2 regions of the Paenibacillus uliginis N3/975 genome follow, and region 2 is predicted to be linked to the other one. Evidence: predicted binding sites of a transcription regulator. Region 2 holds the regulator's gene; the other holds the start of a gene.
What was found. The regulator NrdR, encoded in region 2, represses ribonucleotide reductase genes. The targets are predictions, from matches to a motif close to AACACNATATATNGTGTT.
Positions count from the first base shown of each region.

Region 1 (4,430 bases), 280 kb from region 2:
CAGCCGGGCAGTTCGCTGTCTTCGAAATCGAGCTGTCCACCCAGCGCTGAATAACAGCTTGTGCACGGATATGATCCTCAGCGGACAGATCCATCGCCGTTACGAAATAATCCGGCAGATTCTCGCCTGGATGGCTGTCGAGCCAATCCTGTGCAATCGGTACGAACTGCTCATCGAAGCCAAGACGGCTTTGACGGAAGTATTTAAAGGCGAAGTACGGTTCGATACCGGTAGATGTGCCAACCATTGTACCTGTGCTGCCTGTTGGCGCTTGAGTGATCACCGTTACGTTACGCGCGCCTTTTGAGCGCACCGCTTCTTCTACCTCTGGGAACGTTTCGGACATATTTTTCATAAATCCGCTTTGCAGGTAAAGCTCTGCATCAAACGCTTTGAAGGAACCCTTCTCTTCAGCGATATCCGCAGATGCCAGGTATGCTTCACGAGCGATAAACCCGTACAACTTATCCAGGAATTCCAGCGATTCCGGACTTCCGTAACGGATATTCAGCTTGATCATAAGCTCTGCAAGACCCATCGTACCCAGTCCTACACGGCGTTCTTTTTTCTGATTGGCTTCATTTTCCGGGAAATGATACGGAGTGGTATCAATAACATTATCAAGGAAACGAACAGAATAACGAGTCGTTGTCGCCAGATCGTCCCAAGCCACATCATGATTTTCTTCATCATAAAACTTGGACAGATTCATCGCAGACAGATTGCACACACCCCAACCTGGAAGCCCCTGCTCACCACATGGGTTCGTGCAGATGATCGGGTTGAAATACCAGCTGTTGGACATCTGATTGTAGTATTCCATGAACACTACGCCAGGCTCAGCCGATTTCCACGCTGATTCAATGATCGTATGCCAGATATCACGTGCCTTCACCGTTTTGTAAGTGATGACTTTACGACCTGCTTTTTTCCACTTGTCCAAATCGCCATCCCAGATTTCATCATAATCCGGATCAGAAGTATCCGGGAATACGAGATCCCAATCCAGATCTTCTTTAACGGCCTTCATGAAATCATTGCTCACGCATACCGACAAGTTGGCATTGGTCACCTGACCCATCGTCTGCTTCACAGTGATGAAATCCATCACATCCGGATGCCAGTCGTTCATCATCAGCATGAGCGCGCCACGTCTGCTGCCTCCCTGCTCAATGAGTCCGGTTGTATAACTGAACAATCCGCCCCAGGATACAGCGCCGCTAGAAGATCCATTAACACCTTTAACAATCGAACGACGAGGACGGAGGGATGACAGGTTAATACCTACACCGCCACCGCGGGCCATAATTTCTGTCATCTCAGACAGAGTTTCCATGATGCCGCCACGGCTGTCCTTCGGCGAAGGAATAACATAGCAGTTGAACAGTGTCAGTTCGTCGCTTGCTCCCGCTCCTGCTGCAATACGTCCACCTGGAACCAGTTTCCAGTCATCAAGAATATGACGGAATTTAGCCTTCCACTCTTCCTGCAGTTCTGGCGTTGCTTCTGCCGATGCCATTGCAGCTGCCAAGCGGTCCCACATTTCCTCAGGTGTCTTCTCAATCGTCAGCGTCAGCTTTTCTACATCGGTCTCCACCAGCTCACCCTTGCGGGTCTTCACTGTGGCTATCCGGCCATCACGCTTCACAATCTCTCCAACTTCCTTGGTCGGGAACTTAGGATCATCTTTGGTAAGAACCAGAACCACATCGCCCACCTTGGCGTTATGGGAATTTGCATCTTTCCACGCATACCGGTCCAAAAAGATCTTCTCACTTAAACCTTCTAGCCGCTGATTTTGCATCGTACTCAAGAACAACTACCTCCTATATAAACTATAAATTCTATAAATCTGCGTTTAAGCCGCTATAAGTCCGGTCTATTACAACTTAACCCTATATGTATACCGGTTAAACGAGAAAACATAAGGTTTCACACCACATATTGTGGGCGAGATTCATTATACTACACTACATATGGTAAAACTATGCCTAAGATGTGAAATTTAAGGCTTGTACACCTTTCTGGAGGGCCCAGCCTTCCTTTTTCTTATTTTCTCTCCTTTTTTCGCCCATCTGTCTATGAAAAGAACTTGAAAAATCGCCAAATGTAGCATCCGTGCGACCTCCCGGGTTTTTGGGGACAAGGTAAATATTCGGAAGGTTATGAAGTCTTCTTTTTTCGTCCATACTACACATACACCGTTCGTCTGGAATCGACATCTAGGAGGAGATTTTGTGAACTACCAACCACCCGGCAGCCCGGGTTCTTTAAATGATCCGCGCCTCCCTGTCCCACTCCATGTGGACCGCTCCTGGCTTGAAGATTTAGAGAACCGTCTCGACAAAGGCGGGCCATGGGGAGATTGGACCCTGTCGCGGCTGGCTGTGCAAGGAGAGCAATCCCGTCTTGTTACAAGCTTCGAAGAACTGCAGTGCCTGAAGCATATCGGCAGCCTTTCCCCGCTTCCGCATCAGACGGATACGGCGCGGCGCGTGCTATTCGAAATGTCCGGCAGAGCGATTTTAGCCGATGAGGTTGGCCTGGGAAAAACGATTGAAGCTGGTCTTATTTTAAAAGAATATATCGTACGCGGGCTAGTCTCCAAAGTGCTGATTCTAGTGCCCGCTTCACTTGTGTTGCAATGGGTTCGTGAACTCAATTCCAAATTCGGCATTTCGGCAATCGCGCAAAAAAAAGCCTACTCCTGGGGCAACGATATCGTTGTTGCATCCATGGATACGGCCAAGCGCGATCCGCATCAGGAAATCCTATTAAATGAAGAGTATGACATGCTCATCATCGATGAAGCGCACAAACTGAAAAACAAGAAAACATCCAACTATCAATTCATACAGAAGCTGCGGAAAAAATACTGCCTTCTCCTTACCGCAACTCCCGTGCAGAACGATCTCAGCGAGCTGTTCAATCTCATCACGCTGCTGAAGCCGGGACAGTTGGGACGACAAGGCGATTTCTCGGCCAACTTCGTTGTAGATAAACGCATGCCGAAGAACCAGGACCAGCTTAAGGACGAGCTGTCCAAGGTCATGATCCGCAACCGCCGGGGCGAAGGGCCCGTGAAATTCACCAAACGGACCGTACGCAATGTCGGTCTCGAGCTTTCACCCGAAGAACAGTCATTATACGACGGGGTCACATCTTTCGTCAAAGATCAGTATCAGGCATCCGGGGGAAATTTAAGCAGTATGCTCTCACTGGTCACCCTTCAACGTGAAGTATGCAGCAGCCGGGATGCGGTCTTCGTCACGCTCGTCAACTTATCCAAGAAAATGCCCGAGGACTCCCCACTGCGCGATAAAGTATGGGAGCTTGTCCACCTGATCAAAGCGATCAAGGCCAACACCAAAGCCGAAAAAGCCATTGAGCTGATCAAGCAAATGAACGAGAAAGTGATCGTTTTTACCGAATACCGGGCTACTCAGGAATATCTGCTCAACTATTTCCGGGATCACGGTCTCGTGTCCGTTCCATACCGTGGTGGAATGAACCGTGGCAAGAAGGACTGGATGATGGACCTGTTCCGCGGAAAAGCACAAGTCATGATTGCGACCGAGGCTGGAGGAGAAGGCATCAACCTGCAGTTCTGTCACCATATGATCAACTTCGATCTGCCTTGGAACCCCATGCGGGTCGAGCAGCGGATCGGACGGGTTCACCGTCTCGGCCAGACCAACGATGTACGGATCTTTAACTTGTCCACCGCCGGCACGATCGAGGAACATATTCTGAACCTCCTCCACGAGAAGATCAATATGTTCGAGATGGTCATTGGCGGTCTTGACGTTATTCTGGAACGGTTCGAGAAGAAAGAATCCATTGAAAAGAGTCTGTACAAAATCATGCTTGAATCCGGCAGCGATGACGAAATCCGAAACCGGGTCGGTTCCCTTGGCGACTCGCTTCATCACATTAAGCGGGATCTGGAACAAGAGTCATCCGCAGAAACCTTAAGAGAGGAAGAAGCCTAACATGACCATGACGCCGCAGGAGGTGCAGCAGCATTTCATGGCCTATCTGGAAGCCACCGAATGCACCGTCATTGAAAAATCACCCGAGCACGTTACTGTCAAACTGTCCCCCCAAGCGGACAAAATGCTGACCAACCGCCCTTATTATTGGGGCTTCGTGGAGCGAACCGGAGCACCGGCCGAGACACTGTCGTTCAGCTTTGTGTTTGACCCACCCAAATATGACGAGCGTTTAGCCAAACAAGCTGAATCCATACCAATTTCACAGCCAGGGGGAGGACAAGATCCCCTCCTCTCCCGCTATTATGGCAGCGCTCCGGTTCTCCCGGTCATCGGCCCTGGACGGGTTCAGCGGGAAGATATTATCTATGGCAGCCGCAGACTCTCTCAAATCTGGGACGCCTCCCGTGAGGAAGGTAAATGTGTATACCTGTTCGA
Region 1 covers NZ_LT840184.1:1,704,033-1,708,462, reverse strand. Annotated here, with positions in the region: gene B9N86_RS07860 (adenosylcobalamin-dependent ribonucleoside-diphosphate reductase) at 1-1,804, opposite strand, end outside; gene B9N86_RS29960 (hypothetical protein) at 1,992-2,189, opposite strand; gene B9N86_RS07855 (DEAD/DEAH box helicase) at 2,166-3,992, shown strand; gene B9N86_RS07850 (YqhG family protein) at 3,994-4,430, shown strand, end outside.
Region 1: B9N86_RS07860 (adenosylcobalamin-dependent ribonucleoside-diphosphate reductase) is a predicted target of NrdR. The motif match lies at 1,934-1,951, and genes of this name have one in related genera.

Region 2 (4,430 bases):
TCCATGCTGATCCGGAAGGGGGCACTTCTCGTGGATGCAGATGTAATCGCTCGGGAGGTAATGCTCCCGGGCCATCCGGTTTTGGCAGAGGTGGCCGCGTACTTTGGACAAGATGTGATACAAGCGGACGGGCAGCTGGATCGGAAGAAGCTGGGTGAAATCATTTTTAATGATGATAAAAAACGGCTGGCGCTGAACGGAATTACTCATCCTGCGATACGCCATGAGATACGGAAGCAGATGGCTGATTATGAAGCTGCCTATCCTGATCGACTGGTCGTGGTGGATATTCCGCTGTTGTACGAATCAGAACTGCAGTCACTTTTTGAGAAGGTCATGGTTGTATATGTACCGAGAGAGAAACAGCTCTGTCGTCTAATAGATCGTGATGAGATTACAGAAGAGCGGGCAGAGGCCAGGCTGAATAGCCAGATGGATATTGAACAGAAGAAGAACATGGCGGATTACGTAATCGATAACAGCGGAACCCTTGCAGAGACGAGCCAGCAAGTGGACGAGCTGTGGAACAGGTTATACGGATTATGAGCTGGTTTCGTAAAAAACGTGTGCTGTTGGTTCTGCTGATCTCTTTTGTGGCGGTACTCTTCATGAATAACATCTGGATGACATGGTTATATCCGATTTATTATAAAGATCAAATTCGCGAGCATGCTGTTCACTATGAAGTCGATCCGTTTCTGGTCGCATCCATTATTCGAGTAGAAACCAACTATAAACCGGGTAAGGAGTCTAAAAGAGGGGCTCTCGGGATCATGCAGCTCATGCCAGATACGGCCAATTGGGCGATGGAAATGGCCAAGCTACCGACTGTGACACTGGATAGTGTCAAGCATGAAGCGGATGCCAATATCCAACTCGGCACCTGGTACATTAAGAAGCTCCACGATGAAATGGACGGTAATCCGATTGCTGTTATTGCTGCGTATAACGCAGGGCCGGGAAATGTCCGCAACTGGATAAAGAAGGGGATGTGGGACGGGACATATGAAGACGTCAAGAACATTCCGATAGGGGAAACCCGTCACTATGTACAAAGGGTCATTTATTATTATAATCAATATACCGATGTGTATGATACGTTCTAAAACGGGAAGAACAATAAAAAGAGCATTGGACAGGCTTGAGAACCAAGCCTGTCTAACACTCTTTGAATGAAGAATTAATTATTGACCGGAATATTGACCAGCCAATTGTTGCTCGGCCAGGGTTACCAGACGTTTGGTAATGTATCCCCCGATCGAACCGTTCTCGTAGGAAGTCATGTTACCTTGGTAACCGTCTTGTGGAATGCTGATGCCAAGCTCTTGAGCAACCTCATATTTCATTTGCTCCAGGGCACCAGTTGCACGAGGTACTACCAGGTTGTTGCTGCTTCTGCTGTTACCGCCTTGTCCCATATCTGTTCACCTCCTTGAGTTGGTAAAAGTATTATGTCTCGGAACTGCAATCTTCATAACAATCAATTGCAGTCCAGTTTATGGAAATTAGATTGGAAGCCATGTGATTAGTTCATACAAAGGAAGTGATTTAGCTTTATGAAATGCCCATACTGTAGTTACGCCGGAACGAAGGTGCTTGATTCCCGTCCAGCTAATGAGAATAAATCTATCCGCCGCCGCAGAGAATGCGAGCAGTGCAGCCGCCGTTTCACTACGTTTGAAATGATTGAGGAGACCCCGCTCATGGTCATTAAGAAGGACGGCAGCCGGGAGGAATTCAGTCGAGAGAAAGTACTTCGCGGCTTAATTCGGGCTTGTGAGAAACGCCCTGTATCTGCAGACCAGCTGGATATGATCGTCTCTGAGGTGGAGAGTGCACTCCGTAAAACAGCCGCTGCTGAGGTAGAGAGTCGTCAGATTGGCGAGCTTCTAATGGAACAGTTGTATCCCGTGGATGAGGTAGCCTATGTTCGCTTCGCTTCGGTGTACCGGCACTTTAAAGACATCAACATGTTTATGAAAGAATTGAAAAGTCTGCTATCCAAAGATTCACTGCCGGACTCAAACATTTGATCGGCATGTGTATAGCAGGGTAGAGGAAGTCCTCAAGGATATGAGGACTTTTTCTCATCCAGGAGGGTGAGGAAATAGCGTAACATGTGTAGTAAGATAGGGCTTTGAATGGTGTATAATCGTGATCTATTGAATAAAATTTGTTGTTGCAAGTAGTACAATGCTGTGATATATTATTAAGGTACTATTTTGAAAATAAGTTGCTTAATAAGGGGCCTTAGCTCAGCTGGGAGAGCGCCTGCCTTGCACGCAGGAGGTCAGGGGTTCGATCCCCCTAGGCTCCATACAAAGAAAACCCTTGATGATCAGGGTTTTTTTTATTTTTTTTAAAGAGCTTAAAATGCTGTCGTTAAATGGTTCTGGGGACGAATTGGGGACGAAAATTCAAAATGGAGAAAATACAAAGAACCAATATTGAGGATATGGAATAATCCGTGGCACATACAGATGGTAAAAACAGATACGCATAAAAAGCCGCGGGCGGTAACGAAAGACAATCACGTTATCGGAGAATCCCGATGGTTGTTCAACGTTCTGTCCTGTGTATGTCAATGGGCGTAAAGGGGGGATTATCAATCCCCATAATCCTTATCTGACATAACAAGATTACACAGGTACCATTGAAATGGTCACGTCTGAAATCTCACTTCACCTTTCATTTTGAATCGTGGGCTATGAGGCTTATGGCTGAAATGCCTGTTAATGCTGCTGCGCGTGAACTTAGAGAGCGTGACACAAGATTATGGAGGATCTTACCCCACTATGTAGATGAAGCGATGGAGCAAATTGAACTTAGTGAGTTGAAACGAATTGCTATTGATGAAACCTCATCTCGCCGAGGGCATCGTTACATTACGCTGTTTGTTGACGCGGATACAAAGATCGTGCTATTTGCAACTGAAGGCAAAAGCATGACAACACTAGAACAATTTAAAGCTCATTTAAGAAGAAAAAGCTTTATAGCAGAGCAGATTGAAGAAGTGTGTTGCGATATGTCTCCGGCATTTATCCGTGGAATTGAAACGTGGTTCACCAAATCTGAAATTACGTTTGATAAGTTCTAGGTCATGAAGTTGGTCAATGAAGCTGTTGACGAAGTACGTAAAAAAGAGCAAGAAAAACAGCCGGAACTAAAGCGTACAAAGTATCTCTGGCTCAAGAATGAACGCAATTTGAACGCAGAACAGCGAGAGGCGCTCATTGGTCTTAAAGACTTACATTTAAATACAGGTCGTGCTTACCGATTGAAGTTAGCGTTTACAAGAATTTTGGACGAGCCCGCACATCTTTGCTGATGTATATTTACGTGAATGGATGGGCTGGGCGAGACGCTCCAAGTTAGAGCCAATGATGAAGCTCGCTAAAACAATTAAACAACATGAAGAAGGTATTCTACATTGGTTCCACAGTAAAATGACAAATGGCTTTCTCGAAGGACTGAATGGACTGGTTCAAGCAGCAAAACGAAAAGCCAGAGGATACCGAAACGTTGAAAACTTGATCGCCATGGTGTACATGACTGCGAACAAAGGTCGTTTAGGGCTCGCGGCACGTCGAGCACAATAACCTTTTATCCCTTGTGACCCCGCCTCATAGGTTGAAGAAGCGGTCAAGCGATCTTCTTGAGGGCTTCTTCAACCTATGAGAATCTACATACGGGATAAAAGTTATTAAACTATGTTTTGGCATTCTCCATCCAATAGAGCGAAGAGCCAAAAAGTTCAACACTAATTTTTAGATTGAGCCTCTTTAAATTGATAAAAAAACAATTGATCGCATATGATAAAAACTTGAGATAAGGAAGAATAAACTTTGGAGCCATCCAACCGAGTAGTCATGCTAATGAATTGTCAATCCTTTTTGCTTCAATTGAAAAAGCAGAAATATAAGATCGTCCTCTTGTGGTTGTAGGCTATCCAGAACGACGCGTCGAGTCCAATAGCATAGATGAGCAATTTCTCGATATACAGGCTCCTTGCATGTATTCGCTGACACACTGGATGGTTAAAGCTCATCTTCCGCTGCAAGTGTGATCCTTTTATCTTTCAATAATAATTTCTCTCACAAATGCACTTGTTCAAACGAATGACTTTTATGCAACGAAAAGGTCAGCGTGTGCTGTCCTGTTATATTTTTGTTCATGACTCTCTTTTGCCCCGAATCCATGAATCGATAGCATGTCATTGAAACAGAATCCTTATTCTAAAGGACAACAGTTCCTTTTGGTGCAAATGCTTCTCTATGCGATATTTTACCTGAATGAACCACAACTGCGGTTCCATTCATCCCAACATACGTGTCTTCAAACCAGTTCATACTATTACTGATCTGTTCTGATTCTGCTTGTAAACTTCAGTTCTTGAAATCTCCACTTCATTTTTAGCTTCAATAATCAAA
Region 2 covers NZ_LT840184.1:1,419,917-1,424,346, forward strand. Annotated here, with positions in the region: gene coaE (dephospho-CoA kinase) at 1-546, shown strand, start outside; gene B9N86_RS06635 (lytic transglycosylase domain-containing protein) at 543-1,106, shown strand; gene B9N86_RS06640 (alpha/beta-type small acid-soluble spore protein) at 1,185-1,418, opposite strand; gene nrdR (transcriptional regulator NrdR) at 1,557-2,033, shown strand; tRNA gene B9N86_RS06650 (tRNA-Ala) at 2,245-2,317, shown strand; partial or broken gene B9N86_RS30160 (transposase) at 2,654-3,328, shown strand; gene B9N86_RS30575 (transposase) at 3,348-3,599, shown strand.